Regions from separate parts of the Peribacillus sp. NPDC055009 genome, predicted to be linked through region 2. Evidence: a T-box and tRNA genes for the amino acid it is inferred to sense, from the RefSeq annotation. Region 2 holds a T-box; the other regions hold tRNA genes.
What was found. The T-box of region 2 lies ahead of argS (arginine--tRNA ligase). A T-box ahead of a tRNA ligase gene usually reads a tRNA of that ligase, here a tRNA-Arg.

Region 1: it encodes a tRNA-Arg, which carries the amino acid that the T-box ahead of argS (arginine--tRNA ligase) is inferred to sense. The anticodon was not compared.
Region 3: it encodes a tRNA-Arg, which carries the amino acid that the T-box ahead of argS (arginine--tRNA ligase) is inferred to sense. The anticodon was not compared.

Annotation. Positions count from the first base shown of each region.
Region 1 is NZ_JBSGVZ010000002.1:237,108-247,761, forward strand. Features, by position in the region: gene tpiA (triose-phosphate isomerase) at 1-161, opposite strand, end outside; gene ACWF5P_RS04970 (phosphoglycerate kinase) at 207-1,391, opposite strand; gene gap (type I glyceraldehyde-3-phosphate dehydrogenase) at 1,638-2,645, opposite strand; gene ACWF5P_RS04980 (sugar-binding transcriptional regulator) at 2,678-3,712, opposite strand; gene ACWF5P_RS04985 (glutaredoxin family protein) at 3,852-4,100, opposite strand; gene rpoN (RNA polymerase factor sigma-54) at 4,110-5,447, opposite strand; tRNA gene ACWF5P_RS04995 (tRNA-Arg) at 5,764-5,835, opposite strand; gene clpP (ATP-dependent Clp endopeptidase proteolytic subunit ClpP) at 6,125-6,733, shown strand; gene ACWF5P_RS05005 (HPr family phosphocarrier protein) at 6,829-7,086, opposite strand; gene whiA (DNA-binding protein WhiA) at 7,107-8,060, opposite strand; gene ACWF5P_RS05015 (gluconeogenesis factor YvcK family protein) at 8,128-9,114, opposite strand; gene rapZ (RNase adapter RapZ) at 9,104-10,003, opposite strand; gene ACWF5P_RS05025 (NUDIX hydrolase) at 10,049-10,507, opposite strand.
Region 2 is NZ_JBSGVZ010000031.1:27,095-37,748, reverse strand. Features, by position in the region: partial or broken gene ACWF5P_RS26055 (CotH kinase family protein) at 1-465, shown strand, start outside; gene ACWF5P_RS26050 (SET domain-containing protein) at 478-894, shown strand; gene argS (arginine--tRNA ligase) at 947-2,626, opposite strand; T-box leader at 2,661-2,879, opposite strand; gene ACWF5P_RS26040 (response regulator) at 2,947-3,492, opposite strand; gene ACWF5P_RS26035 (fatty acid desaturase) at 3,586-4,617, opposite strand; gene ACWF5P_RS26030 (DinB family protein) at 4,900-5,409, opposite strand; gene ACWF5P_RS26025 (LysM peptidoglycan-binding domain-containing protein) at 5,918-7,327, shown strand; gene ACWF5P_RS26020 (EamA family transporter) at 7,352-8,248, opposite strand; gene ACWF5P_RS26015 (NADH-dependent flavin oxidoreductase) at 8,291-9,424, opposite strand; gene ACWF5P_RS26010 (LysR family transcriptional regulator) at 9,559-10,425, shown strand; gene ACWF5P_RS26005 (zinc ribbon domain-containing protein) at 10,490-10,654, opposite strand, start outside.
Region 3 is NZ_JBSGVZ010000001.1:621,164-631,817, reverse strand. Features, by position in the region: gene ACWF5P_RS03160 (M15 family metallopeptidase) at 1-432, opposite strand, end outside; gene ACWF5P_RS03155 (GNAT family N-acetyltransferase) at 590-865, opposite strand; gene ACWF5P_RS03150 (hypothetical protein) at 1,696-1,914, opposite strand; gene ACWF5P_RS03145 (hypothetical protein) at 2,011-2,184, opposite strand; gene ACWF5P_RS03140 (GIY-YIG nuclease family protein) at 2,357-2,719, opposite strand; gene ACWF5P_RS03135 (DUF2087 domain-containing protein) at 2,738-3,493, opposite strand; gene ACWF5P_RS03130 (hypothetical protein) at 3,775-4,035, shown strand; gene ACWF5P_RS03125 (hypothetical protein) at 4,283-4,483, opposite strand; tRNA gene ACWF5P_RS03120 (tRNA-Arg) at 4,675-4,748, opposite strand; gene ACWF5P_RS03115 (metallophosphoesterase) at 4,921-5,433, opposite strand; gene ACWF5P_RS03110 (XTP/dITP diphosphatase) at 5,436-6,047, opposite strand; gene ACWF5P_RS03105 (Ger(x)C family spore germination protein) at 6,262-7,383, opposite strand; gene ACWF5P_RS03100 (spore germination protein) at 7,380-8,855, opposite strand; gene ACWF5P_RS03095 (endospore germination permease) at 8,852-9,934, opposite strand; gene ACWF5P_RS03090 (GerMN domain-containing protein) at 10,160-10,654, opposite strand, start outside.

The DNA.
Region 1 (10,654 bases), on a different contig from region 2:
GCTGCTTGAACCAGCTGATCCAAAAATAAAGCTGGAGCACATACAACCGTATCGATTACATCTTGCTTCGGAATCAAATTGCTCACTTCTTCTAAAAAGGCAGTCGCTTCAGATAGTGTTTTATTCATTTTCCAGTTTCCTGCAATAATCGGTTTACGCATTTGGTTTCTCATCCCTTCTAAAGTTGAAATATGTAACGGTCAGTCTTATTTATCGTTCAAGGCCACAACGCCAGGCAACTCTTTGCCTTCCATGAACTCAAGAGATGCACCGCCGCCAGTTGAAATATGGGACATCTTTTCTGCCAAGCCAAACTTTTCTGCGGCTGCGGCTGAATCCCCTCCGCCTACAATGCTGTACGTATCTTTTGCTTCCGCCAAGGCTTTAGCAACGGTTTTCGTTCCATTCGCAAATTTATCGAACTCGAATACACCCATTGGTCCATTCCAAATGACAAGCTTGGAACTTTTGATTACATCCGCAAATAATTCGCTTGTTTTTGGTCCGATATCAAGAGCCATTTTATCCTTTGGAATAGCATCGATATCGACATTATCCGTCTCTGCATCAGGTGAAAATTCAGCAGTTACGACTGCATCGATAGGCAAATGAAGTTTTACGCCTTTTTCTTTTGCACTTTCGATGAAAGATTTGGCCAATTCTATTTTGTCTTCTTCCAATAAAGAATTACCGATTTCATGACCTTGCGCTTTAATGAATGTATAACCCAATCCACCACCAATGATCAAGTGATCGACTTTTTCCAAAAGGTTTTCGATAACGCCTATCTTATCCTTTACTTTTGCTCCGCCAATTATTGCTGTAAAAGGACGTTCTGGGTTGGATAGGGCTTTTCCAAGTACTGAAAGCTCTTTTTCCATCAGCAATCCGGCAACGGCTGGGAGATGGTGCGCTATTCCTTCAGTTGAAGCATGTGCACGATGCGCAGCTCCGAATGCATCGTTAACATAAACATCAGCAAGTGCAGCAAATGACTTCGCCAATTCTTGATCGTTCTTCTCTTCTCCTGGATAGAAACGAACGTTTTCCAACAACAAGATCTCGCCATCTTGCATGTTATCAATTATTGATTGAACGGTCTCACCGTATGCTTCTTCTGCCTTTTGCACATCCTTGCCACTAAGTTCGCTTAGTCTTTCCGCAACAGGTGCTAGACGCAATTCTTCTACGACTTGTCCTTTAGGACGGCCAAGGTGGCTGGCTAAGATGACTTTTGCGCCTTGTTCTGTCAAATAGGAAATCGTCGGCAGTGCAGCCTTGATTCTCGTATCATCCGAAATCTTTCCGTCCTGCATCGGCACGTTGAAATCAACACGGCAAAATACGCGTTTCCCCTTTAATTCAATATCTTTAATCGACTTTTTATTCATAATCCAAGAACCTCCTTAGATATTGTTATCATATTTTTGATTCTTTTAGCCAAAAAGGGAGAGGGTAAATTTCCCAACTCCCCTTTTCTCTTTTTCATTATAGTCGGTTTCCAGGAAATTATCCAAAAACAAGAAATGTAAACGCTTGACTGATTAATGACTTACTAATAATATCATCTTCTGCCAAGTTTTTTTAGAGGTGTGATAAAAAAAACCTCACCTTGGTGAGGTTTTTTATTATTCTAATTACAATCCTTTTTTAGCCAAATAGTCGATCAAATCAACAACACGGCTTGAATATCCTGTTTCATTATCATACCAAGATAATACTTTAACCATGTTTCCTTCCATTACCATTGTGGAAAGGGCATCGATTGTAGATGATGATGGGTTACCGTTATAGTCAGTTGATACTAGCGGAAGTTCGCTGTACTCAAGGATTCCTTTTAATTCACCTTCAGAAGCCTTTTTGAATGCTGCATTAACTTCTTCAACTGTTGTGTCTTTTTCAAGTTCTGCAACAAGGTCGACAACAGACACGTTTGGAGTAGGTACGCGCATTGCCATACCATTCAATTTCCCTTTAAGTTCAGGAAGGACAAGTGCAACAGCTTTTGCTGCCCCAGTTGTTGTAGGAATGATATTCTCGGCAGCTGCACGTGCACGGCGGTAATCTTTATGTGGCAAATCAAGGATTTGCTGATCATTTGTATAAGAGTGAACAGTAGTCATCATACCGCGTTTGATTCCGAATTGTTCGTGAAGCACTTTAGCAAATGGAGCTAAGCAGTTCGTTGTACAAGAAGCATTAGAGATTACATGGTGGTTAGCTGCATCATATTTATCTTCGTTTACACCCATGACGATTGTGATATCTTCATCAGATGCGGGAGCAGAGATGATTACTTTTTTCGCGCCAGCTTCTAAATGCTTAGCTGCATCTGCACGTTTCGTGAAACGTCCTGTAGATTCTACTACTACTTCTACTCCTAGTTCACCCCATGCTAATTGTGCAGGGTCACGTTCAGCCAATACTTTGACTTTATGACCATCAACAACAAGGTAATCCCCATCAACTGTTACTTTTTCATTAAGAGATCCATGAATTGTATCGTATTGAAGAAGGTGCGCTAACATATTAGCATCCGTTAAGTCGTTAATAGCAACAATCTCTACCCCAGGATTACTCAATGCTGCACGAAATACATTACGTCCAATACGTCCAAAACCATTAATACCAACTTTTACTGCCATGAAAAATTCCTCCTTTTAAGTTCGCAAATATATTAAGGGGTGTAATTCCCCTGAATTAACTCTTGTGCCGCCGCTTCATCCGTGATTAAAACGGTTGATGAAGGTGCGCCTTTCATGTAGGAACGGATAGCCTTTGCTTTAGTTTTACCACCTGCCACAGTTATCACTCGCTTTTCAGGGCTAAGATCATCTAACTGGATGCCGACTGTCAAAACTTTATGAACAACTTTACCGTTTTCATCGTAATAATAACCGAATGCCTCTCCTACAGCATTTCCATCTAACAGCTTCTTTAACATTTCTGGCGAAGAATTTCTTCTTTCTGCCATCGCCATGGCATCACCGATTCCATGAATGATCATATCGGCAGATTTGATTTGGGAAATCACTTCTTTAATTGCAGGTTCCTTCTGAAATGAAGCATAAACCTCACCGCTTAATTGATCGGGTACATACAATACTCTGTATGAGGCCTGTGCCTTCTGGGCCATTTTTTCGACAATCGTATTGGCCTGATTCTGCACTGCTTCACCAATTCCCCCGCGGGCCGGGACAAATGTCAATTTCTTCGACGCTTCATCAGGTGACAGCGAATCAGCCACTTCGGCCATTGTCGATCCGCCAGTAACCGCAATGATATTCTTTGAGTTCCATTCTCGTTTCATACGGATTGCACAAGCTTTACCCAATTCTTTTTTCACCCATGGGGTCTCATCACAATTTCCTGAGACAATAATGACCTCATCCACTTGCAATAAATCCTGCAATTGCCGTTCCATTATGTCTATACCCATTACTTCACGCATTATTCCTTCTAACTTATCCAGGATTTCAATCCCTTCATCAGTCAGCGTCATGCCAGAGCTGAATATGTTAACCAGGTTCTGACTTTTCAGAAAATCAACCTCGCCTCTGAGCGTCCGCTCCGTCAAATTAAGGCTCACGGACAGACTGCGCCTTCCAACCGGCTGCATCATTTTGATATAACGCAGGATATCATATCTTTTTTGCATAACCAAAAGGAAATCTGGTAATAATTTTCTTTGTACCTCGAGTAATGTACGCATATTTAAAACTCCTAAAAAGTTAAGTTGGACGTATAATGTCCCGCGTAGTCATTTTCTGTCCCACTTAAAACAAAAAAATATTCCTGCTACATATTTTATTCTAGCAGGAACGGAATGTTTCTTCAAATGATTTGAAAAATTATTTTTCCAAAAGCCTATTTAGAGCTGATTTATCAACGTTTCCGAATTGAACGATATCATCTTTCCATTCAACGACAGGGATCATCAGCCCGAATTTCTCAAGCAAATCATCATCGGTGTGGATATCGATTTCTTTATAGCCTATGCCTGATTCCTCTTTCACTTCTTCAAGCACTTGCTTGGCTTTATCGCATAACGGGCATTTATCCCTACTATATAAAACAAACGCATTTGATTCCAAAACCACTCATCCTTTTCAATCATATCTTTTTCGTTTAGATGAAGAAGGGATCCCTAATTGTTCCCGGTACTTGGCAACGGTTCGGCGTGCCAGGATAATTCCATGCTCTTCTTTCAACCGTTCTGCCAGGTCCTGATCCGAGAGCGGCTTTTGTTTATTTTCCCCATTGATGGCTGCCTGAAGGCTCTTTTTTGCCTGCATGCCCGACATATCCTCATCAAGGCCGACTGACTGTAAAGAAGTAGTGAAAAATATCCTCATCTCTATCGTGCCAAATGGTGTCTGCACGTATTTCCCTTTGACCGCCCGGCTTACTGTGGACTCATGTATACCAAGTTCGTCGGCGATTTCCTTCATCGTCATCGGTTTCAAATAGTTCAGGCCATGATGAAAGCACGCCGGCTGTTTATCGACGATGCACTGAATGACCTTCAATATAGTTTCTTTCCTCTGTTGGATCCCTCTGGATATCCATTGGTATTCCTGCCACTTATCCTGGATAAACCGTTGAACCCCCTGATCCTTATGGCTCTTCATACGGTTTAAATACCCTTTATCCACATTAAGATTAGGTGTGTTACCATCATAATTCCCGACAAGCAGCATACCATCCCGAACTTCCACGACCACATCCGGCACTATATAAGAAGGTTTTTCCTGAAAAAAGAGTGATGCGGGTCGCGGGTTCAATGTCTGGACATAATCAAATACTTCTTGAATCTCCTTCATTGTAACACCGATTTTCTTACTTAGGTCTTTCCAGCGCTTTTCAGCAAAATCGAGGAAATGGTTTTCTATGATCGATTCTGCAAGCAGGTTCACCCCTTCTGCTTGCACCTGAAGCAAAAGGCACTCTTGAAGATTTCTCGCTCCAATTCCATGCGGCTCGAGTTCCTGTAAAATTGTGAGGCTTTCTTCCAAAACTATCCGAGATATACCAGGGATACATATGTCATCCAGCTCAGTCCTCAAGTAACCGTTTTCATCAAGGTTATGAATTAATAGCAGCAACGCCTTCTGCTGCTCACCGGTAAGTTGCTGGTGATTCACCTGGGACATGATATGCTGTTCAAGCGATATAGTATCTTCACTGATCTGTTCAATCCAATAGTTGGCATCATACGTATTCTTAAGAGTCCGTTTTCCCTTTTTCCGGTCAAAAGTTGGCTGAAATAAAGCCGATGTTGGCTGATCTATGGACAGTAATGGATTCTCCACCATTTTATTTTCTAAAAAAGCCGATAGCTCCTGCGAGGAATATTGCAGCAATGTAATAGCTTGCATAAGCTCCTGCGTCATTGCCATCTTTAATGTTTGCTGTTGAAAAAGTCCTGCTTTCATATTCATACTCATCGATTCATCCCTCCCCCACTCCATTTTACATTATCAGGAGAAAATTCTACACAAAAACCCATGAAAACGCTTACGTTTTTTTCTGAATAGTTTATTTGTTTTAAATACTATATGTTAGAAATGCAAATTAAACAACTACTTTTATTGAAAAATCACCATTTTTCAATAGTGTGCGCGTATATTTTCAAGACAGGGCTTACATTACAGGATCCGATGGAATATTACGGAAATCGAGTGAATTCGCCAAAAATTTTAGGGCCCCTCTTAAAAATGACCAATAAAAAATCCCCCACTTTATTAAGCAGAAGATTGGTAATGCCCTCGGCAGGAATCGAACCTGCATTTCAAGCTTCGGAGGCTTGCGTTCTATCCGTTGCACTACGAGGGCGTAATAGAAAATATTTTTTCAACAGACTTCATTATATGATAGATTCCCTTCCTTTGCAAGGGTTATCAGGTTTAAAACTTCGTCATTTGGGTATTATGGGTAATGTGGAAATTCATCCCTGTGCGGCATAATATATAAAGTAATCTATCGGAAAGGAGCCTTAGCCAGAAAATTGTCGAACAAATTATCCATTATAGGGTTTGTTTTGTTTGACCTAAATTGACCAAAAAGTGTATCATACATACATAAAGAATTTAAATGATTCTCTTAATCGAAGGAGGAAATGAACATGAATTTAATTCCTACAGTTATCGAACAAACAAGTCGTGGGGAGCGTGCCTACGATATTTACTCCCGTTTATTAAAAGACCGGATCATTATGCTAGGAAGTGCAATTGACGATAATGTTTCCAACTCCATTGTTGCTCAATTACTATTTTTAGAAGCGGAAAATCCTGAAAAAGATATCACTCTATACATCAACAGCCCTGGCGGAAGCATCACTTCCGGTATGGCCATTTACGATACTATGCAATATATCAAACCTAATGTATCCACAGTATGCATCGGTATGGCCGCTTCCATGGGTGCTTTCCTATTGGCCGCTGGTGAAAAAGGCAAACGTTATGCGTTGCCAAACAGTGAGGTCATGATTCACCAACCACTTGGAGGAGCTCAAGGACAAGCTACGGAGATTGAAATTGCTGCCCGCCGTATCCTTCACTTGAAAGATAAACTGAACCAAATCTTGGCAGAACGTACTGGTCAACCTATTGAAGTCCTTCAAAGAGATACGGAACGTGATAACTTCATGACTTCCGAAAGAGCTCTTGAATATGGCTTGATCGACAAAGTCATCACGCGCAGCATCCTTGATGATAAAAAAGACTCTAAATAATCATGCAACAACCGGCTCCGGAGAACGCCTTTAGCGACTTCCGGAGCTTTTTTGCATAATGAAAAAAAGGATGCTCTTTTAAGCATCCTTTTCTTTTAACCCTCTTGCTGAACAAACTCTTCCAATGCCTCTAACGCTTCTTTTTCATCGCGTCCTTCGACGATTAACTTCACGGTCACGCCAGAACTGATGGCAAGGCTCATTAACCCCATTATACTTTTTGCGTTCACTTTCTTTCCTTCTTTTTCAAGAAAAACATCTGAATGAAAGCGGTTAGCTTCTTGTACAAAAAGAGCTGCCGGCCGCGCCTGCAAACCCGTTTTCAATTTTACCTCAACTTGTTTTTCCACCATCTTGATCTCCCCTGTTAGCTTTATTTTTTCGCAGCAATAGCCTCTCCCCCACGGAGCCTGTCAGCTATTTCATCAATCTTACGTAATCGGTGATTAATCCCGGATTTACTGATTGTTCCCCCAGAAACCATTTCCCCAAGTTCCTTTAAGGTTATATCCTGAAACGCAATCCTAAGCTCCGCAATTTCCCGAAGCTTATCCGGTAAAATGCCTAATCCCACCGTATCCTCGATATAATGGATATTTTCAACCTGGCGTAATGAGGCCCCAATCGTTTTGTTCAAATTGGCTGTTTCACAATTCACAAGCCGATTCACTGAATTACGCATATCACGGACGATCCTTACATCTTCGAACCTTAATAAAGCTGAATGGGCGCCAACTATACTTAAAAACTCGGCAATCTTTTCGGCTTCTTTCAAATAAATGATATACCCTTTCTTGCGTTCAAGAGTTTTGGCCTTCAAGCCAAACTTATTCATTAGCTCACAAAGGGCATCATTGTGCTCTTTATAAAGTGAGAAAATTTCAAGGTGATAGGAAGACGTTTCCGGATTATTCACCGAACCTCCCGCAAGAAATGCACCTCTTAGGTAAGAACGCTTACAGCATTTCTTCCCAACAATAGTATCGGATATAGCATGGAGAATTTCAAATCCATCGCCTAAAATTTCCAAATCGGTTAAAACCCGCTGCCCTCCAGATGACATCCTGACAATATATACATTATTCTTTTTAAGCTTCATCTTTTTACGGACCAACAGCTCGACCTGGACCTCATAACTTTTTTTCAGCAGCGTATAAATCCTTCTGGCAATCGCAGCATTCTCAGTTTGAATATCCACAACAAGCTTCCGATTAGAAAATGAAAGGGATCCGTTCATCCGGATAAGCGCACACAATTCCGCTTTACCGCAGCAATCCTTTCCCTCTAATGTAGTAAGCTCTTTTTTCGTTTCTGAAGCAAAAGACATCCATTTCACCTCCAATCGAACGCAGGTAATCTATTTTTATCAATCAAAAAACCGTCCCCGCTTATATCTACGGTGCAATGTGGCTTTTTGTTTCATTTACAAGCATATTATAGAGCAAATCCGCCACTTTTTTCGTGTCATGGCGTATTACATTCCCTTCATAGCTGAAAATGCGTTCTTGTATGATTTCAAGCCCCATCATTTTTAAGCTTTCCACATCATACATGACCGGTTTAGCATATTCAGCTTGATAGCGTTGCTGAATTTCGGTTGGTATTTCCTCATTATTAACAAGTATCCTGTCAATATATGCATTTCCCATATGGTCATATATCGCTTTTATATGATCGCTCGCGCTATAATCCAGCGTCTCTCCGGCTTGTGTCATCAAATTGCAAATGTACACCTTCTTCGCCTTCGAACGGGCAACCTCTTCTCCTAAACCAGGAACAAGTAAGTTAGGCAGAATGCTAGTATATAGACTCCCTGGACCTATGACAATAAGATCTGCCTGTTTGATTTCCTGGAGAGTTTCACTGAGCGGCTTTATATGATGAGGAGACAGAAATACTTTTTTTATTTTCTTTCCTGAGAAGGGGATCTTGGATTCGCCTGTAACAATCGTTCCGTCCTCCATCTCCGCATGGAGAACCACACTTTGGTTGGCCGCCGGAAGCACTTTACCGCGGACATTAAGAAATTTACTCATTTCCTGGATCGCATGGACGAAATCCCCGGTCAGCGAGGTCATTGCCGCCAGTATCAAATTCCCCAGCGAATGCCCGGACAACTCATTTTTACTCTGAAAGCGATGTTGAAACATTTGTTCAACAAGGGGCTCTACATCCGATAACGCAGCCAGCACGTTACGAATGTCACCCGGAGCGGGAATATCCATATCCTCGCGAAGGCGGCCTGAACTTCCACCATCATCAGCTACCGTTACGATTGCCGTTATATCAACCGGATGCTTCTTTAACCCTCTCAACAAAACGGGAAGGCCGGTTCCCCCTCCAATGATCACAACCTTAGGTTGTTTCTTTTTATCTAACATCTGCTTTCCCCTTACTTTTTTCGATATCGCGATGTGATACTTGAACCCTGTAATCCTTCTTGAAGTGGTTTGAAATATACTCCGTCAATGCTACAGAACGGTGCTGACCGCCTGTACACCCTATCGCAACAACAAGCTGTGCTTTTCCTTCACGTTTATAATATGGAAGCATGAACGCAAGCAAATCGGTCACTTTTTCCAAGAATTTTTGCGTCTCACTCCATTTTAAAACGTAACTCGACACTTCCTGTTCCAAGCCAGTCCTTGGCCTCATATGGTCAATATAATATGGATTTGGCAGGAAGCGTACATCAAACACAAGGTCGGCATCTATGGGTAGACCATGCTTGAACCCGAACGACATGACATTGACTGTAAAACCGACACTTTTATCGGCAGAAAACTCCGATGCGATTTTCTCCCTCAATTCGCGCGGTTTCAGTTGGGAAGTATTAAAGATCAGCTGGGCCCTTCCCTTCAATTCGTCCAATAGTTCCCGCTCCATTTTAATGCCTTCCAATGGCCGGCCTAATGGAGCAAGCGGATGGGTCCTTCTCGTTTCCTTATATCTTCGGACCAAGGAATCGTCATCAGCTTCAAGAAAAAGGATTCTTGGTGATACTGCAGCTGAATCCGTTAAATTATCCAGTGCAAGAAATAAGGAATCAAAAAACTCCCTACCCCTCAAATCCATGACAAGAGCCACTTTATTCATCTTATTCCCTGAGTCCTTCATTAACTCCAAAAACTTTGGCAATAGCGTGGGCGGCAAATTATCGACGCAAAAAAAGCCGAGGTCTTCAAAACTTTGAACCGCCACTGTCTTACCCGCTCCGGACATTCCGGTAATGATGACCAATTGCGTTTCACTGATCTGCCCTGTACTCATAGTTTCTCCGCCCCCATGTATAGCAATCTTTTTTATATGTGAAAATTAACCTGGATCCAATCGGTAAGAAAGTAGTTTAAACTCAGGTGTATAGGTAAAGGTTCCATAAATGATCCCAGTTCCATGAACCATATAGTCCAGGATGTGAAAATCACCTTCAGCCATCATCAGCTTTTTAACATCTTCGACCGGATGCCAGCTAAGTTCCCCTTCTTCACAAACATCAACATTTACACCATCGGAATCCGTTGCAAAGAAAGTGAACATCATCCATTCCGACAATACCTTATCTCCGTCCTTCATAATGAAGGTGAAAATACCTTTGATGGAAGGGTTTTTTAAATAAACGCCCGTTTCTTCACGATATTCCCTAATACAAGCATCGCGTACAGATTCCCCAGGCTCCATCTTTCCGCCTGGAGCTACCCACCATCCGCGTCTAGGCTTTTTCAATAAGAGGATTTGATTATCCTTGATCAATACACAGTTTGTGACACGTTGCACGTTCTTCACCTCAATTGGCTCTGCTCGACTATAGAAACCTTCACCCCCGTGTTGAAGAGATTCAGTTTATATCCTTAAACCGCCGCTAGATATCCATTTGGCGATTTACAAATGCTAATAGTTCAAACAAGTTGTATTTTTCATCTT
Region 2 (10,654 bases):
GATATTCATAAATACTTACGCTGGCTGGCTGGAGCTGTATGTTCAATGAATAACGACGGTTTCACTCATAACTATGCATTATATCGCAATAGTGAAACAAACTTATTTGAAATCATTCCTTGGGATTATGATGCCACTTGGGGACGCAAAGTCAGTGGCGGGATCATGGAACACACATATGTCCCTATTGGAGGAAAAAGGACAAATCACCTTAGTTATCTTCTATTGCAGGTTCCGGAATACCGCAAGTTCTACAAAGACCTCTTGGTTGAACAATTGGAAACCACATTTACTGTGAATCACATGGAAAATAAAGTATTATCACTGCACCAGGCGATACGCCCCCACATCCTTCTTGATCCATATAAAAAGAATAAAGTGGATCTATTTGACAAGGAACCAGAATTCATCTTCGATTTCATTCGCAATCGCAGTGATTACTTAAATAAGCATCTTGGTGACCTAGACGAAACAAAACTGAAAGCCAAGCAGGACTGGAAAAAAGCAATAGAGGCCGTATCACCAATCTGTATTAAAAATACGGGGAAATACGGCAGGGGAATATATGCGGTAAGGGATATTAAAAAGGATGAACTCATTGAGGCATCACCTGTCATCATTTCACCCAAAAGAGAATGGAAATATTTAAAGAAAACGTCACTCTTTCATCACTGTTTCTATTGGGGAGATGACGATGAAACGGCCATTGCCTTGGGAAATGGATCGCTATTCAATCATTCATACACTCCAAATGCGAAGTATGATAATAATTTAGATGATTTAACGATAGACTTTTATGCACATAAAGACATAAAGGCTGGCGAAGAAATCACGATCAATTACAACGGTGAAATTGATGATAAATCCCCCTTATGGTTTGATGTCATTGAATAAGATTTTAAAGAATCCATTTTGAAAGTTAAAAATGGATTCTTTCATTTTACCTTTACATTTTTTTCGGCGCGGAAATTCCCAATAAACTTAGCGCATCCTTCAATACAATCGCTACGGAAAAAGCGAATGAGAGCTTCATTTGTTTCCATTCGTCTTCAACTAGAATTTTTGTATGTGCATAATACTTATTGAATGCACGCGATAAATGCAAGCTGAATTTCGCGATTTGTGATGGGTCGGCTTGTTCAAACGATTTTTGGACAATGCTCGGATATTGCTCCAGCAGCTGGATGACTGGCCACGCATATTCACCTAAAGCGTCAAAATGGATGGCCTGCTCGTTAAATTCACCTTTTTCAAGCAATGAGGAAATTCGCGCATATGTGTACTGTACATATGGACCTGTTTCTCCCTCAAAATTCATCATTTGTTCTAATGAAAAATCAATATCGTTCATGCGGTTATTTTTTAAATCGTTAAAAATTACCGCTCCGACACCGACCTGTCTTGCAACCAGTTCCTTCTGTTCAAGCGCTTGATTTTTTTCTTCAATATTGCGCTTCGCAGTTTCGATCGCCTCTGCCAATACATCCGCAAGGAGCACGACTTTCCCTTTACGAGTCGACATTTTCTTACCATCTTTTAACATCATGCCAAAAGCTACGTGCTGCAAATCTTTTGACCATTCATACCCCATTTTTTCAATGACGTTAAAGAGTTGTTTAAAGTGCAGGGATTGTTCGTTTCCGACAACATAAAATGTTTTCTTCGCCTCATACTGTTTTTTACGATACATGGCGGCAGCTAAATCACGCGTGGCATAAAGTGTCGCACCATCCGTTTTCGTAATCAAACAAGGCGGCATATCTTCCAATTGCACGACATAGGCACCTTCGGATAGGGTAAGTAAGCCTTTTTCTTTTAGTTCCCCGACAACCGCATCCATTTTGTCATTGTAAAACGCTTCGCCGGCATAGGAATCAAAACGGATGCCCAATAAATCATAAATCGTCTCAAACTCTTTTAGAGACGCATCCCTGAACCATTTCCACAATGCCAGTGCTTCCTCGTCCCCATCTTCAAGCGACTTGAAGCTTGCTCGTGCTTGTTCATTCAACGATTCATCACTTTCGGCTCTATCATGGAACTTCACATAGATCTTCAATAATTCCTGAATCGGCGAAGCTTCGATTGCCTCTTTGTCGCCCCACAGCTTATATGCGACAATCAACTTGCCGAATTGCGTGCCCCAATCTCCTAAATGATTAATACGCACGGCATTGTAGCCACTTTTTTCAGCGATGTTAGCCAGTGCATTCCCTATGACCGTTGAGCGTAAGTGCCCCATGGAAAAAGGTTTGGCAATATTCGGGGAGGAATAATCAATCACGACATTTTCCTGTACAGGCTGCATCGAACCATACTGATCCTTTTCACTTAATATCGTTTGCAGCACGTTTTCCGTCACCAGCTGTTGATTGACGAAGATATTCAGATAACCACCCACAACGTTCACTTCTTGGATCAACTTACTATTTAATTGTTGGGCTATTTCAGACGCAATCACCTGAGGCGACTTTCTGAATTTTTTCGCAAGAGTAAAGCATGGAAAGGCGACATCGCCTAATTCCATCAATTTTGGCTTTTCCATTAATTTTTCTATTTCACTAGCTGGCATTTCATTGTTCAAAGCAGTTGAAATCAATTCTGCAATTGGTTTATTCATCGTCATTTTCCCTCCTAAACAAAAAAGCCCCCGCCTCTAAATAAGAGACGAGAGCATGAATTCCCGTGGTACCACTCTAGTTGCCACAAATTGTGACCACTTTCCATTGTTAACGAGGTGACTCCCCGATATTCCCTACTAAACGGTTCAAGAAATTTCTCCAAAGTGCGCTTCATTCATCCGTCCTGCATTAGGCTCCCACCATCCCTAACTCGCTTTCCATTTCAAAATGAACTACTCTCTTTATCACAGAATTTTCAATATTATAATTTAATCCATCGTACACAATTTAAAAAAACGTGTCAACAGGATTTAAGAAACAAATCCTAACCAGCCGGTAACTTGATTTTATCTTTGATGGTGGAAAAATATTTCCTTACTGTTCCAATTGTGCCGCTTTGCTGATTAGACGGCTCAATTTTTGATTGACCATCGGCTAACAAACCTAACACTCCCATTTCCCGGCCATTATTGCTGGAAGACTCATCTATAAGTTCTGGGGAATATATTCGCTTGCCATCCATTATGCTGCGAATCGAGCAAGCTAACTCTTCACCCGGGCTATCCTTCAATAAATAACCACTTACATTAGCCTTTAGTGCGAGTTGAAAATAACCAGTCCTTCGGAATGTCGTTAAAATGACCACTTTACATTCAATTGACCTTAATGCTTCTGCTGCCTCAAGTCCGCTCATTACAGGCATCTCCATATCCATGATACACACATCAGGCTGTAATTGGTGTACAAGAGCCACCGCCTCTTCTCCATTACCGGCTTGCCCGACAATTTCTATATCTTCTTCAAGATTGAGTAGAGAACTTATTGCCTCTAACAGCATTTGCTGATTCTCTGCAATGACAATTCGAATCATTTTAAGTTCTCTCCTTTATCGAGTTCCTTATATGAAGCAAAGACTCCCCCAAATCCGAGGATTATTAAGGGAGTCTGGTATGATACATGAACGTTACAGTTCAGATTTCACTTGAGCGGGAACGCTTTTTTTCGTTAAATATTTTATATCTTTGAAACCGATAAAATTCTTGGATTCCTCATCCCATAAACGGAAACGGAGTGAGCGCAAGCTTGTCGTAAGAGTAATCGTTGGAACGTTCTCTAAAGGCTGCGTATTGTTGTGCGCCATTTCCAATTTATAGTTAGGTACCCTTGGACTTAAATGATGAACATGATGGTAACCGATATTACCAGTGAGGAACTGCATCAGTTTTGGAAGTTTATAAAAAGAACTTCCTTCCACTGCTGCCAATACATATTCCCACTCCTCATTTTCTTCAAAATAAGAGTCCTCAAATGTATGCTGGACGTAAAACAGCCAAATGCCGACTGAACCAGAAATCATGAAAATGGAACCTTGTACAAGAAGGAACGACTGCCAGCCTACTGCCAGGCAAAGCAATGCCGCTAAAACGACGATTAATGCATTAGTCAAATACGTATTATTTTTTTCCTTCTTTCTAGCGCCTTTACGGTTAAATCTATTTTTAAGAAGGAAAACATAAATTGGTCCCAAACCGAACATAACAATTGGATTGCGATAAAAACGATAGGCAAAACGAAGTTTAAACGGTGCAGCCAAATACTCATCGACCGTAAGGGTCCAAATATCCCCTGTACCCCGTTTATCCAAATTACCGCTTGTTGCGTGATGAACAGAATGCTCATGTCCCCATTGATCAAACGGGAATAAAGTCAAAACACCCATGATCGTACCGACTGCTCTATTCGCACGGCGGTTTTTGAAAAATGAATGATGCGTACAATCATGAAATATGATGAATATTCTTGTCAAGAAGCCAGCAGCAAACACAGCAGGAATTAAAGCTAACCAATAAGAAACGGAAAGACTTATATATGCTAGGTACCATAAAATAATGAATGGCCCCAAGGTATTGATGATCTGCCATATACTTTGCTTTGTCGTTGATTGTTCAAAAGGAGCAATTTGTTTTTTCAAGTTCTTCGTATTTTGCAAGGTCATTATTCAATTGCACTTCCTTTTATTTGTCGTTATTACATAGTATAAAGAAATCAACCTGAAATTATTAGTACCAGGTGTCATGACTAGAAGATGACAAATGTCATGTACTAGTCATTTCCAGCTGCAAACGTAAAAAAGGCCAACCAGTAAAAACCGGTTAACCTGCTCACATGTATAGGATTTCATTATCTTCAAAATGACAGGTAGCCTCACATTAAGAACAGGACTGTCAATTTTTCAATGTCAGGCTAAAAGTCCCAGCAGTAAGCAAATGAAATCCAGTTACCCTCCTTTTACAAATAAATAAAGACCGTAATCCGTTGAAGTAGAGGCATGACCCATTTGTCGCAACATAGCTGTGATATTGCCACGGTGATATGTTCCATGGTTCACGACATGCGGAATCAATTCGGCAACACCTGTTTTCATTAGACCGCCAGCTGGATTCTCAATTATAATAGGCTTATCTAAATTTTCTTTTTGACCAAGCAGCGATTTGTACCGACCGGACAACTCAAAAAACATGGCCTCCATTTCCTCTAATTCCTTTGACTCTGTTTGTTCCTTCAGTTGTTCAGCCAACTCCAATGCATGTTTCATGCTTTTACCGGAAAAAACCTCCACCCACCCCAAATCGGAAAGATACACATGGGCCATCACACTCGATATCGATGGAAACACACTTTGTACTTCTTGATGGTAAACATCCTTTGGAAGCTCTTTTAAGCGGTTAAAGATTTGTTCGTTTGCCCATGCGTTAAATTCATGAAACTGTAATGCAAAATGTGACATATGAAATCTCCCCTTCTTCATATATGGACTAGAACTTACGAATTAACGGTCTTCATAAGGAATAATTTCCTTCAGCGAAATAATTCGACCTACACATGAATTAATTCGACCCTCAGCGTAATAATCCGACCTACACTTGGATTAATTCGACCCTCAGCGAAATAATTCGTCCTACAGCGTAATAATTCGACCTACACATGAATTAATTCGTCCTACAGCGAAATTATTCGACCTACACATGAATTAATTCTATCTACACACGAATTAATTCGACCCACGAACAGATTTATTCAACCCACACAAAGGTTAGAAATGCCTTTCCACAATGTACCTCTATTTTAAAGCTATTCTCCATAGTAAACTAGTAAAGTTAAATTTTACAAAGGGGAATAAAATAATTGTGAAAAAATTCTATAGATGTTTTATTATGTTAAGCCTTCTTTGTATGTGTCTTTTTCCAACCAGTGGTCATTCATCAAGTAAAACCCAATACATAGGTTCTGTTAAAGTGGACAATACAAAAGTGTTTAGTTCTCCTAAATTAGGTTCAACTCTATTAAAGACTTTAAAAAAGGGCGAGGCGTTTCCCGTCATTTCTTCTTCAGTAGGGGATTCCGCTGGGCCCATCATTCATAAAGTAAAGACTGGAAACACACTATGGAAAATAGCAAATCAATATGGTGTTACAGTAAGTGCGCTACAAAAAGAAAATAAATTAACATCTTCCGAAATAACTGTCGGCCAAAACCTGAAGATTCCCCAGAAATATAAGATTCATAAGGTTGTATCAGGAGATACATTATGGAAGATTTCTACTAAATACAAGGTAACAACAAGTGATTTGACGAAATTAAATAACTTAAGTTCGGTTACCCTTAAAGTGGGCCAAAAATTGAAGGTTCCGGATTATTACTACCAGGTCCAATTGCTTGGCGGAAAAAAGGGATGGATAAAGAAATCCCAGCTTCAAAAAAAGGCGCAAAACCGTATCGTCATGGGCTGGAAGCATAATGGATCGAAAGAAAACTATACCCAGCAACTTAAACAACCCAATTTGAATGTAGTTTCTCCCCGTTCTTATACGCTGACGGATACCGGTAATTACGTTTCGGTTTCTGTAGATACAAAATACATCCAAGCTGCACATAAACAAGGAAAACAAGTTTGGCAGCTTATCGGGAATAAATTTGACCCTGTTTTAACTGGTTCAGTACTAGGCAATACAAAAAAACGCCAGAAATTGGTTTCAACTTTACGGGATTCACTTGTTAAAACCAAAAGTGATGGAATAAATGTAGATTTCGAAAACATCGACCCAAAAAATAAGAAGGACTTTGTACTTTTCATAGGCGAACTAAAAAAGGCACTAAAACCGCATGGAATTAAAGTGTCTGTGGATGTCACCCGAGAAAATGAAGACCCTTATTGGTCAAAAAGCCTAGATAGGAAAGCACTTGGCAAAATAGCGGACTATATAATCATAATGGGTTATGACGAGCATTGGGGAGGGAGCCCAGTAGCCGGGTCCGTTTCCTCGTTACCTTGGATCAAAGAAGGAACCAAGCTTTTAATGAAAGAAGTACCTGCTCATAAGATCATATTGGCTGTACCATTTTATACGAGAGAATGGGTGACCGATTTGTCGACCAAAAAAGTGATAAGTCATGACCGTACCATGGCTGAGGTCAACAAAATCATTTCATCTCAAAAACTTAAAAAGGTATGGGATAAAAAGACTCAACAAAATTACGTGGTCTATACTTCCAAAGGGAAAAAGCATCAAATTTGGATAGAGGATAAAAAATCGATCAAGCTCCGGATTGACCTGGTAAAACAAAATCATCTAGGCGGTGCAGCTGCTTGGTACATTGGATCAGAAACCCCTGACATTTGGGATGTCTATCATTTTAATCAATAGGTAAATGCATAAAGGAAAAAGGCCTCACATTGTGTGCGGCCTTTTCTGCATGACATCATTTTCAGTCGGTCTAGTCGTTTTAAGTGAATAGACCACCCCAATAAATATCAAGGAAATACCCAGAATTTGAATACCGTCCGGTTTAAATCCTGAAAGCAGAATATCCAAAAGGATGGCAACTGCCGGATCGACAAAAATCATGAAAGATACTACATTTGTAGGCAAATGGCGAATACTATTAAAAAACAGCAAATACACGACGCCTGTATGGATGATGCCGGTAAGAACCGTATAAAACCATTCGGAAGAATTTAAAGTTGTATATATGGAATAATCGACAAAAGGAATCAGTAATAGAAATCCAATGAACATTTGCAGAAATGTGGTCGCATATACACTGGTCTTTGTAATGCTCTTTCCTAAAAGCATGGTTGCCGCATAGAAAAATGCAGCAATGATTCCATACATGATGCCCTCCCATTCAGGAGATGATGATCGAAATCCATCTGTTCCCATAATGAGTAATGTGCCAATGAAGCAAAGGGAAATGGCCAAGATGGAGAATAAATTCATTTTCTCCCTAAAGATGAAGCTCCCTATAATGAGTACAATGATTGGCGCTAAATGATAAAGCGAAATGGCGATTGTCACTGATATCAGCTCAAAAGATTTAAAGAGGAATATCCAGTTTAACAAGTTGGCCACCGCGCAGAAAATGATGAGCATTACCTCCCTGCCATTCCATATTTCGTTCTTGAAATGTCCGGTAATCATCCAGGCTGTACATAAGAATACGGCAGCACAAATGCAGCGAACAAAAACCAATTCCAATGCAGGAAGTCCTGAAAGTTCCGAAAAGAAACCGACAGAACCGAAGATTGTCATGGCTAGAGACAGTTGAAGAAGTGCTATTTTATTCATTTAATTTCCCCTCATGAAATTTCCATTTTTACATTAATACTATCATTTCTCGGGCATGCCGTCACGAGTAATGATATTCGCCCACATTTGATCCGGAATACTTAATTTGCACCTGCTATCTCGCGGCAAGATTGTCATGATCTCATCTTCCCTGCCTTCCTTTATTTTGGCGGCCCAGTCCGGTTCCATCAGTAATTCCCTTCCTAATGCGAAAAGCGGTATATTTTTCTCAAGCACAGCATTTGCTTCCTCTGGAGTATGAATCGATCCAAGAGATATGAAACTGGTCCTGTCAGCGATGACATCGCGGAGAATTTCGGTCCTTGTCAATCCCCTGTTCAATCCGCTTCTAGGCATGGACCAGACATTTTTAACAGAAAGATGTAAATAGGAAAGCCCCTGAGTTGCCAATTCATCTACCAATGCAACTGTATTCTCCATTTTCAATCCGCCTTCTTCCGGTTCTTCGGGGGAGAAGCGATACCCAATAACGAATTCCTTGTCTGCATATAGATCACAGATCCGCTTCACCTCCGCGATGACAGCGAGTGGAAAATGCATTCTATTCTTCAAACTCCCTCCCCAATGATCTCTCCGTCTGTTGGAGTGGGGTGAGAAAAACTGCTGAAGGAGATAGCCATTCGCTCCATGGATTTCCACACCGTCGAATCCTGAACGAATGGCATGGCGGGTGGCTCTTCCAAAGTCTTGAATAGTGGATAGAATCTCAGTGTGGCTCATTGACCTTGGAATGTACTCTTCGCCCATTCCTTTATAAACGCTTGCAATGATTCCGCTCGGACTAACCATTTTTTCTCGGCCTGTACAGCTTGGAAGGCTCTCGCTTCCACCATGATGAAGCTGGAGAATGGCTTTTGCACCTTTGGATTTGATTGTTTTTGAAAGCTCAGTGAGTCCAGCGATGCTTTGTTCATCATATACTTTCATTTGCCGGGGAAAGCTTGTCGCAACAGGGGAAATGGCGGCAGCTGCAGTAATGAACAACGCAGGTCCATCTGCCCTTCTTTTATAGTAAGCTAATTCCTCGTCAGAAACCAAGCCATCCTCTTGACCTGAATATGTGGTCATCGGCGCAACTACAATCCTGTTTTTAAGAACCGTTCCATTAGAAAGCGTGTACGGTGAAAAAATTTGCCCGTATTTCCGTTTCATCATCTTCCCATCACCCATTCGTATTTTAATTTGTAATTTTATTGTATTCTCGACCAAATCATAAGTAAAATGAATGTTTTTCATTACTTGGATTAGAGTTTCTCATGTATAATTCATAAAAGAAGGGTGTGGGGCATTTGAATTTTTTTCAACTGGAAGTCTTTTTACATGTTGTTGAACACGGAAGTTTTACGAAAGCGGGAGACCGGATCGGACTGACTCAATCAGGCGTGAGCCATAACATTACAGCACTTGAAACGGAACTTGGTGTGACTTTATTGAAGCGTGACCGAAAAGGAATAACACTCACGACTGCGGGAGAACAAGTTATTCCACATATGCGGGCCATCGCTGCCAACCTTGCACATATCGAACAAAAGATTGCAGCTGTGAATGGAATGGAAATCGGTAAAATAACGATTGGCAGTTTTCCAAGCTTCACTGCCAGATTCATACCAAAGCTATTCTCTATCTTTAAAGAAAAATACCCTAATATCGATTTGCTGATTCATGAAGGTGGATATGAGGAAATCTTAACATGGATCGAAGAAGGAACAGTGGACATCGGCTTTGCAGCAAAACCAGTAAAGAACGTGGAATTCATCCCTTTGCTAAATGATCCTTTATCAGCTGTCGTATACGAAGGCCATCCGCTTTCAGGGAAAACCTCATTGAACCTGGAAGACTTCATTGATCAACCATTCATCATGCTGAGATCTGGCTGTGAAACACTCATAGAAGATAGATTCCTGGAAGCCAAGATAAAACCAAACATTTCATACGACATTAAAGACAATCAAACCGTGCTCTCAATGGTAGCAGGAAAATTAGGCATCACGATTATGCCAGACCTGGCTTTACCGGAAAAACCCGAACGCCTCAAAAGCATGCCCTTGAACCCGGAACTTTCCCGGGAGATCGGATTGGTCATGAAATCATCTAAACACCTTACACCCGTCGCCAAGGAATTTACAAAAGTCGTTCAAGATCACTTCATCGGGTAATGGGCAGTATGAAAAAAACAAGAATCCCCTTTTCATGAAAAGGGGATTCTTGTCGTACCGATGATCATCCCAAGAATAGATCCAGCAGATTACTGCCTGCAGATGATTGCCTATTATAAAACTCCGAATAACCGCACTGCTTGCAATACACAACCGTAAATTGATTATTCTGGACATCGAACATTTTTGACAAGCCAGTTCCTGTCATGGCTACATCCTTCTTAGCAGC
Region 3 (10,654 bases), on a different contig from region 2:
AAGATCTCTAGTGGATAAACCGCCTGACATTCCAAGATGAGGAAAATCACGGAACAATTCAAAATCCCCTCCCCAAACAAATCCCAGGGATTTTGCTATGGCCGCTACCCTTGTCCACTTTTCGCCCTCTGTCCACAATGTCCGCTTGCCGTCATCACTAACAATGACAAAATCTACAGCAAGTCCATAGTTATGCAAGGACTGGCCAGCTCTGGCATAAGTCACGATAGGCATTGATTTATTCGTTCTGCCCCGTTCATACAATTCATTTTGTTCTGGGAAACTTCGATAACCAGCTGTTATTTGAACAAATATCCCCGCTTCATAAGCTAATTTAACCACTTCGAGTATCGTCTCGTTCACGACCGGATCCATACCGCCTCCCATATTTTCCTTTGCGCGATTCAATAGGGTTTGTAATTTGATGGCCATCCTAGCACCTCCCCTATATTAAATGCGAACAACACTGTAGGCGGAAAGGCGTTTAATATTTTTTTCTTGGGGAATTGATGGTGTGAAGATTATCTAAAAAAATGACAATGGGCTGAACACAGGTGATATTAATCATCCCCTGGTCCAGCCCTCTAGTTCATTTAGCCAATACATCCTCGTATTCTTCATTTTTTTCAAATTGTTTTTGAACGAACGAACATACCGGAACAATTTTCAGTTTTTCCTCCCTTGCGAATCCTATTACCTTTTCAACAAGGGCATTTCCTACCTTTTGTCCGCGCAGCTTGTCAGAAACAACGGTATGATCGACCGTGATTTCATCATCACCTGATTTAAAGAATGTAATTTCCGCTAATTTCTCACCAGATTCTTCGACAAAAAAAGAACTTTCACCTTTTCTAATATCAACCATGTTAATGACCTCCTTTTAGTTCCTCTTTATCATATCTCACAAAATGGAAATTAAACAAATATTTAAAATGCGATTGAAATTGAATAAAGTAAAGTACTTTCAAAAGTTTTAATGCTAGCATTGCCCATGTGAAGTTTATTCACAAACTGATGGTGGCTAATATATATTTTTTCAAGAAAGGCAAAACTTGACCGATTTTTCCTTACCGCTTATATGCCCTTCCGGTACTTCAAATTTCACCATGGCTACGTGCACAACACTGTATTTAATGTAATAAAAAGGTTTTAATTATTCCAGTTTGTCGACAATAGGGTTCAGAAAATTTATCTTTCATCAAATGATGCACCCGAATCAACGGACACAAAGTAGCCATACCTTCAAGACCTTTATGATTTCCATCTGAATTTTATTACGAAGTTGATTGTAGAGGAAGGTGCGAGACTCCTGCGGGAAAAGCGAGTCTAGAGGAGAACCCCACAGGCTCAAGCCGAGGAAGCTCAAGCTCCCGAGCCGCCCGCGGAAAGCGAGTGCCTGGATCGGAAATCAACGTCCAAATTGTAAACACCATAAAATTACTGCAGGCAACAGGTTTTCTTCGGATTTTCTACAGTCTGAATAATTCTTCATAACCTGAAATACAGTGTTTTTCAAGCTTTCGTTTTTTGATTGCATTTAATCAATGGAAGAAATCATCCCGTAACGATGTAAGAATAAGTATATAATAGTAGAAATGGAAAAAACTGCCCTTTAAATGTTAGGACAGTTTTACACTTTTATGAAAACAAAATATAAAATGATCATCGATAACAATATGACCATAAAAACAGCGATTAGAATAACGTCGCACTCGAGGGCTCGAATGTCCCTTCATTGATTTGCCGCTTCTTCTGAAGATAACCGAACTTCGCCAGCCCTGCAATCACAAGGCCCAATGCACATGTAAACATCCCCTGCACGATACTGATCAGGTCAATCCGGGGATCCCGATGCACACCAAACGTAAAATGTAGGCTAGTCGCAAGAAAACCAACCCCCACTATCGCAATCACCGTTCTTACCCAGGCTAAAAGGTACGTTCATTAGCCAGATGCTGCTGGGCATATTTCAATTGGTTTTTCTCCATGTCATCACCTTAATAAAATCAGTCATCTTTTCAGGAGTGAAAAGGCCCTGAACATAGACCCGACAAACATAAGCCCTGCACCGCCGAGCAATAAATATATACATAGAGTTTTATCAATAACATTCAAAGGATAAAGTAAGGCCCCCAGCGCTATGATTGCTCCTATCCCCGTTATGGTCCATCCTATTTTTTTCATTCGCAACTCCTAAAATAAATTATTTAGTGAAGGTCTCCACTGGTTTCCCCCTATTTCATAAACAGGACCCTCATTATTAGCTTAAACCATTTAAAAACTTACAACAAGTGAGATCCTCTGATTTTTTTCCCACAAAAAAAGAGCCACAAATGACTCCCTGTTTTAAGGCCACTTACAAGTCAGTGGATTTCATTCTATTGTATCCCCGTTCTTCGTATGGCTGTATTTTTTCCATCCACATTTCTTCAAGTTTTTTCAATTCCCGTTTAACATCAAAAAATCCTGTTTCTTTCGGCTTCAATACTTCCAGCACCTCAAAAGAAAAAGCATCTTTCCCATATTGGTTCCACTCACCTTGCAGCACTTTATTGGTGTTTGTTCCGACTTCCAATTCAAATTGTTTCCCCTTCAACGTCTTTAAATTCCTCGTGCTTCCGATAAAAACTTTATTATTTACCGTATTTCTGATTTGGTATACACCTGCTTCAACTTTCGTTTCTTTATATAATTGCTTCAATTCTTTTTTACGATCCATCTTTCTTGCCTCCAGTCATCATTTCTTCAGCCAATATTGGCTCCCATCAGGCTTTCTATCCAAAAATCCATATTCTATTAAATACCTTCTCAAAAGAACGTAATCATGATAAACGGTACCCAAAATTTGATTGATTTCTTTTTCTTCGTATTTCCGCTCATTTTCAAATCGGTTCATAATTTCTTGAAGAATGATCAGCCTTTGTTTTTCCTTTGGCGGGAAAGACTTTAATGCATCCTGACTGCCTTTAGGGAAGTATTTTTTCAGTACAGCCACCTTTTCATCCTCGGTAACGTTATAACGATCATCAACCATCGTCGCTTTTTGATGAAGCGGGATAAATGCCGGCGCATGTTCATCTTTATCTTTCAAAAGTTCCATCAGGGCTAAAAACAACTTAGCCTGACGCTCTTTCTCTTTCAACACAAAACGATGGTTCCGAATGGTGGACGGACTGCCTATCCCCATTTCCTCCTGAACCTCAGCATCATTCTTCCCTTGGTAAAATAGGCGAAGAAGGCGGTTTTGATGGTCCGTGAGACCTGTAAGTTTTTTATCGAGATCGATCAAGTATTCAAAAACGGAGTTGTGTGCATGTTCAATATGAATCCGCATATACCTCTTTGCTTCATAAAGAACCCCATCTTTCGGGTATACCACCCCCTTTTCAACTGCATTTCCGCACAGCAAACAAACATATTGGTTCTCACCTTCTATATACCCTTGTTTAAGCTCATCCTGAGATGCGCTCCAAAACATTTCAGCGTCCTTCATAAAACAAACACTTCCCTATAAAGTTTATAATATAATAAACATAATATTAATTCGTTTGCATTATGTCAATGTTTTTTCTAATTTAACTCCAGCAAAGTATCCAAAGATGTACTCGGTGGCCAGAGGGCTTCATAACATACAATACAGCTGACAGGCGCTACACCATCCATTAAACGAAACGATCCCCCTGACACTATGCCTTATAGCACATTGAATAATAAGCTTAATTTCCCCAATAATATGCTATATAAGCGTGAATAAGCTTTAGAGGAGGATATATATTGAAAGATGAAAACAATGCAATTGTTCCATCAATCCATAACACCGATTTACACAAGGCAATACAACATTTATCTGAACAATTCAAGGTATCACTGCCAGAATTACGCGATTCGATTGAATTACTTATACAAAACCAATCAAGTGGGATGCAGCTTAGTTTAGGAGATGATAAAAGTTCACCCGTCGAAGAATTGAATACGGCAATAATCAAAAACCGTGAAATCATTAAAAAAAATCTCCAAACATTAAATAGAATTTGATATAGAAAAAAGGCATCCGATTATGGATGCCTGAATTTGTAGACAAACTCGATAATAATTGGTTTTTGTAAATCGAACGTTGATTTCCACTCGAGGCACGCGCTTTCCCCGCAGGAGTCTCGCACACCGGCTCCAATCAACTTTGCTTTAAAATTTAGATACAAACTCAGGCATCCAATCATGGATGCCTGAGTTTGTGGAACATATGAAATTCCTAATATTAGTCCTTCGTTGAGCTCTTTAAGTATTAGCTAGGCACAAACTTAAGTATTCCTTCCAGATAAACACCTTGCTCTTTTCGTTTGCATTCCCTCAACTTGATTCTTCCTTCTTTTTCTAACTCCTTGGCTAATTGGACCACTTCTGTTCCATCTTCGGTTATTTCGACTGAGAAGAAATTGCCCCGAGTGGAAGTTTGAATGAACTTGAATAATCTATCTTTATTCATTTAAACATCTCCTTATTTATAACAAGTTCGACATAAAAGGTCATCCACCTGCGATAAATATGAAATAAAAAACTTCTTGTCGTCATACGAACTTTAACAGTTAAAAGGATAGCAAATTTAAATTACCCTCATTGTCTTAAGCCAAAAGTAAAAAAGCCAAAACCTTTGAAGGTTTTGGCTTTTTTTAGTAGTGTCCCAGGAGAGATTCGAACTCCCGACCGACGCCTTAGAAGGGCGTTGCTCTATCCAGCTGAGCTACTGAGACGTTTATGATATAAGTTGCGGTAAAACTTATGTATTACCTTAACTGTTCCCTTAGGACACTTCTTATTATAGTAGGATATCAAAAGAAAGTCAACGCTTTTTCAAAAAAAGTTTTTTCTTTTTTAAATAACCAGGAAGCGGGGAAAAACGCTTCCTGTTCATTATACATGAAGTCATTCCATTTGATAAGCATTTCTTAGTTCTTCAACGATTTTTCCTTCAAGGTCATAATAGATGATTTCAAGTTGGTCATTTCCGATTTCCAAAATGGCATAGGTTTTTTCTTTTCGTCCACGCGGCTGACGAATGCTTCCCGGGTTGATGAAGAGCTTGCCGTCAATCAATTCAGAGCCTGCAGCGTGGGAATGACCAAAGCAAACAATATCCGCCCCTGTCTCTTCACTTTTATAAGATAGGTTCATCAAGGTCATATTTATGTTATAGAGGTGTCCATGTGTAAGGAAGAAACGCTTGCCTGCGATGTTCTCCACAATGTCATTCGGATATGCCGAATCATAGTCACAATTCCCGCGTACGGCTAAGAACCCCGACATGTGAGGGTCATTTCTTTCCAACTCTGAATCACCGCAATGGATCATGGCTGCAACCTCTTGTTTATGACGGTCGGTAATCATGCTGATTTCATGAGTTAAGCCATGACTGTCACTCATTATTAGCACTTTCATCGTCACATTCCTTCTTCCCTTTTTAGAAATAGATCAAGTTTTTCATCTAGGGCCCTCAATGCATTGGCACGGTGGCTGATTTTGTTTTTTTCCTCTTTTGTCAATTCTGCGTTTGTTTTACCCTGTTCCTCAACAAAAAAGATGGGATCATAACCAAATCCATTCGCTCCTGAAGGCCGTTCTGTAATCAAGCCTTCCATCGTTCCCGATACCGTAATCGTTTCCTGGTTGGGTGACGCTAGTGCCAATGCGCAATAAAACCTCGCCGTTCTATCCTCTTTTGGCACGCCTTCCAGTTCCCGGAGGACTTTTTCCGTGTTCGCTTCATCACTCTTGGACTCTCCAGCATAGCGCGCAGAATATACGCCTGGACGGCCCTCCAATGCATCTACAATCAATCCGGAATCATCAGCAATGACAAAACGGCCTAGCTGATGGGCAATGGCCTCTGCCTTCAGGATCGCATTTTCTTCAAATGTCGTCCCTGTTTCCTCAACATCCGGAGCATCCGGTACATCAAGAAGTGTTTTGACTTCATATCCTTTAGCAGAGAATAAGCTTTCGAACTCCTTTGCTTTCCCTTTATTTTTCGTTGCAATTATTACTGTCTTCATTTTTCATTTCACCCTTTTTCATTTTATCGGCATGTGAGCTCTTTTCGGGCTAAGAAAGAATTTGCTGTACTCATTATATGTTAAGCCGCTTATTCTCCAGTGCCAAACGGACGAATTCAGCGCTGCCTTTCATGATCAATAAAGGCTGCTGAATTTTCCAGATAAGTTAAGTCTAACACAACTCCCTCATCTGCAATAACCTGAAACTTATAAACTAACGTTTGTAATTTTCACTATGTTCAATATGGATATTAACTTTTATGTTATTTATTGAAGTCTTATCAAAGGAATTAATAATTCTGTTATCCCACTTATTGACATGGTATCTGTATGCCTTTTCACTTATGTTAAATAGGTCTGTATTGATTTTCTCCCCCGTCTTCAATGTCTTCAAAATATCATGCTTAACTTTTGTTTCTACCTTTTTTTCGATTTTTTCCATATCCAAGTTATCTATATTTTGTTTCAATATTCCATTTGCTCTAACCTCTAAGTCATATAAGGGTTTCTTTTGTTGTTCCAATACTATGATGTTTGTTTTAGGGTCCATGATTTCAACACTTACCTTTTGTTTGTTCAGGGAAAAAAACATTACTGTCGCCTTGTTTTCAACCCATTTTAAACCTATCAAATCTTGTTTACTTACGTACCCTTTATATTGTTGTTTTGATAAAACATAGCCGCCATTCAATGTTGGTATCTTCTTTTCTTTCCCGCCCTCTGAGTAATGATGCTCATTTATGACCAAAGAGGGAATTAAAATGGAACCAACCGGTTGATAAAACTTCGAAACCAGTTCACTGAATTTTAACGGGGAAATGAAATAGTTCTCGTTAATAACGGTCTCTGGCCTTTGAATGATCGTGAATAAGTTAGGAAGATTAAAGAAACTATCACTGTCAAACACCTTTTTAATATCCTTGTTCGTAACGAACAGCCATGAATTGTATCGCAATAAGGGCTCTTTTCCTACATATTCAATGAAATCCTTCATTTTATTCTTGATTACATTCTCACTTAAAATGAAGGAGTTAATATGCCCGATATAAAGCGGTAATGCGGCATGTTGTTCTAATTCGGTAAATGCTTCCTCGATACTTTCCCCTTTACCTTCCCCAATGACAACAGTAGATCTTTCTTGTAATGCAGTGGCCCCCTCTTGTTTTGCTATATCCGCAAAATTCAACGCTTGAAAGTATAAGATGAATTCACCCTCTTTATAATCGATCCCTAGAGCGGATCCATATGTTTGAGCTTGAATTTCCTTCATTCCCCAGCATCCTGTCGTCAATAAAAGTTGACAGCCAATAACCATGACTGCAATTAGCTTTCTCATTTGTTCGACTCCTTTTGCGGTTCATTATCACTGGACTGTATAGCTTGATTCCGCTGCCTTAACATCCCATACGGAAGCTTGAATAAGACTTTTAACATATCCGATTTATTTGGTTTGGAAAATGGATTCACAAAAGGCTGTCCGAAACTTTCCAAGGAAACCACAACAATCAAGATAAGGAATATTCCCATGAAGAATCCAAACAAGCCTAAAAACGCTGAACAAGCAAATATGAATAACCTTATAAGAACGATATTTCCAGCAATATTCTGATTGATTAAGGTATAGCTTGAGAGAACTGTAACAGCTATTACTACTAACATGGAGGGTGAAGTCAGCCCTGCCCGAATCGCTGCATCACCTATAATCAATCCACCCAACACAGAAACCGTCGGACCTACAGCTTTTGGCAGGCGAAGACCAGCTTCTTTAAATAGTTCAAACAATATGATCATCATGAATGCCTCTAAAGAAGCAGGTATCGGTAATCCTTGTCTCGTGATTGAAATCGTCGCAAGAAGCGAAAAGGGAATTTGGTCGAATTGATAGGAAACTAACGCTATAAAAAAACCCGGTAACGCAACCGTTACAAATAAGGCGACTACACGAATGATGCGCATAAAACTAATGTAAAAAAAGCTTGCATGTGCGTCATCAGCAGAATAAAGTAACTGATTAATACTGGTCGGTCCGATCAAGCATGTGGGATTCCCGTCCACCAGGATGGCAAAGCGTCCTTGATTCAAGGATTCAACAACATAGTCCGGTCGACCGATATAATCCATTAAAGGGAAGATGGAAAGTTGAGTATCATATAGGAGTTCTTCAACTTGGTAACTGCTGACTATGATATCAACATTTAATGAATCCAATCGTTTTTTAATATCCAAAAGAATCGAAGGATTAATAATGTCATCTATATAAAGTAGCAATATTTTGGTTTTACTTCTTTTCCCGATTGTATATTCTATGCATTTAAGTGTTGACGTTTTTAACCTTTGGCGAATTAAAGACATGTTATCCGAAATATTCTCAATAAATCCATCTCTAGGTCCGCGAATGGAAGATTCTATATTGGACTCTTCCGGACTACGCTTAGGGGAATTAGCTAATGGGGTATAATAAATTTCATTAGAAGATTCATTAATAATGATTAAGTCTCCTGAAAATAGAATGCTTTCTACTTCCTCTTTTAAATCGGCGTCTTTTTTTAGCGTACTGATCTCCATAATATTGCTTAATTGATCAATTGTTAATTCCCCATTTTCTTGAACCGCTTTTGATATTGTAGGCAGTATCACTTCATTGATAAATTGCATATCGACTAAGTTTGGCGCATATAAAAACCCCAACAAATAACGACCTTCAGGATCAAATGTTTTTTTTCTTAAAAAAACATCAGAGGAATGTTCGAACCATTTTTGGATTTGGTCAATGCAAGAAGGAGTTCCATTCAATTTTCCCTTCCTCATAATGTTTCACCTTTTCCTTTTCCCTTTTTTATAATAAGGAATAACAGTATAATTGCAGCACCCAAGAGAAACAGACTACTGATCGGAAAGAAATATTTGTATATAAAATAAAAAAATGAAGTGGCATCCCAATGGATTAGCGTTCCAATAACAATTAATGAATATAGTGAGAGCAGTATCCACTTCTGATGTTTTGAATTTGAGATTAATTTATATCCTATAAATAAACATAAACTTATTCGAATCATGGCACCTGAAAGCCATTGGAAAATGGACAGGAAATCGAGTCGAGTAATATAATAGCCAAACCTTAACAGCTTCCACTGTTCATAAGCTGGATTCCTCATTTTCACTGCTTCCACAGAACCAAATTCTGCAATCGCCCCCATCAGGGGTCCTAACGTAAGCATGATTAAAATTACACTAACTAATAAAAGCCACTTGGCTTTTAGCTTATCTTTCAGGTAAGGAGTCAAAAATAAAAAAACGATAATTTCTAAATATCCTGCACTCGTATACAAAATACCATTTAGAGTATTGCGATACCCGCTTTCAAATATCGGGAACAATAATTCGTAATTCTTATTACTCGTATTCCCCAGCCCCACAAATATCCCAAAAAAAGTGACGAACGGAAGAAACAGGAGAGCCAAAGTACTTATGGTGCGTATTCCTTTATAAGTTGCAAAAATACAAATAAAAGTGAATAGGCTAACGACTACGATGTTCGGTATGTCATGAGTATAATTAGCTTTTGCCCAAATCACTGTAAACTTGACGGTAATGAAGGCGTTAAATATAAAGTACAACCCAAATGCTATTGTGAAAATATATGTAACAAAAGGTGTAGACCATTTTTTTAGAAAAGCGATTATATCTTCTTTATCTAGTTTTTTATAAATATAAAAAATAAATAGGGTCCAAACGATACATGGAACAACACTTATTATGACACTTATCCATGCGTCGCGTTGAGATGCGGTCAATATATTGGGAAGGAGTAGGACATGTACCATGAATCCTGTATTCATGATGATTAAAACATAGATGTGTAAAGCCTGAATGATCTTTTGATCCATAATATCCCCCCATTAATTACACGATTAAAAGTAATTTCCCCTTTTAAAAATTTATTTATGTAAAAACTTTCTCTTGATACTAGAAATGCTTGGCGGCGGTATTAGCATTCAACTAAAAACAATGTATACAACAGGTGCAATAACAGCGTGGTAATTCAATTGTGGAATAAAAAATAGAGGCAGCTGCAGGCTGCCTCATTGTGATTTCCAGATATAAATTGCTCTTTAAAAACTACCTGTGTTGACTTTCTCTGGACGGACCACTGGTTCGGATAATTTCTTGCCTTCTTCATTAAGAACATCTGCGCTGCCCTGCACTTGCACTTCAACGCTTTCAATTCCTTTCTGTTCCGTTAAGGAAAGGACCAAGGCATCAAGGACTTCTTGTGATACCTTTTTCTCTTTAAAGCTTCCAAGGATATTTTCATTAAAATTGAGGCTGACCTTACCTTCTGCGATTTTAGGCTCGTCAAGTAAAGCTACATCACTCATGAACCCTGTTTGCAGGCTTGAACCTGAAGGACTCTTCGTTAATTCCTGAATGACCGCTGTTACATTATCAGACACCGTTTCGCTGATCCTGCGTGTCACCGGAACATAATAGGTGTACTCCTCGTCACCGCCTACATAATAAACGGTCAGTGATTTGGTATTGGAAATGTCGACTACGTCACTCGTATCGATATTGATTCCTGACGACCTTGAGACATTCTCATCTAT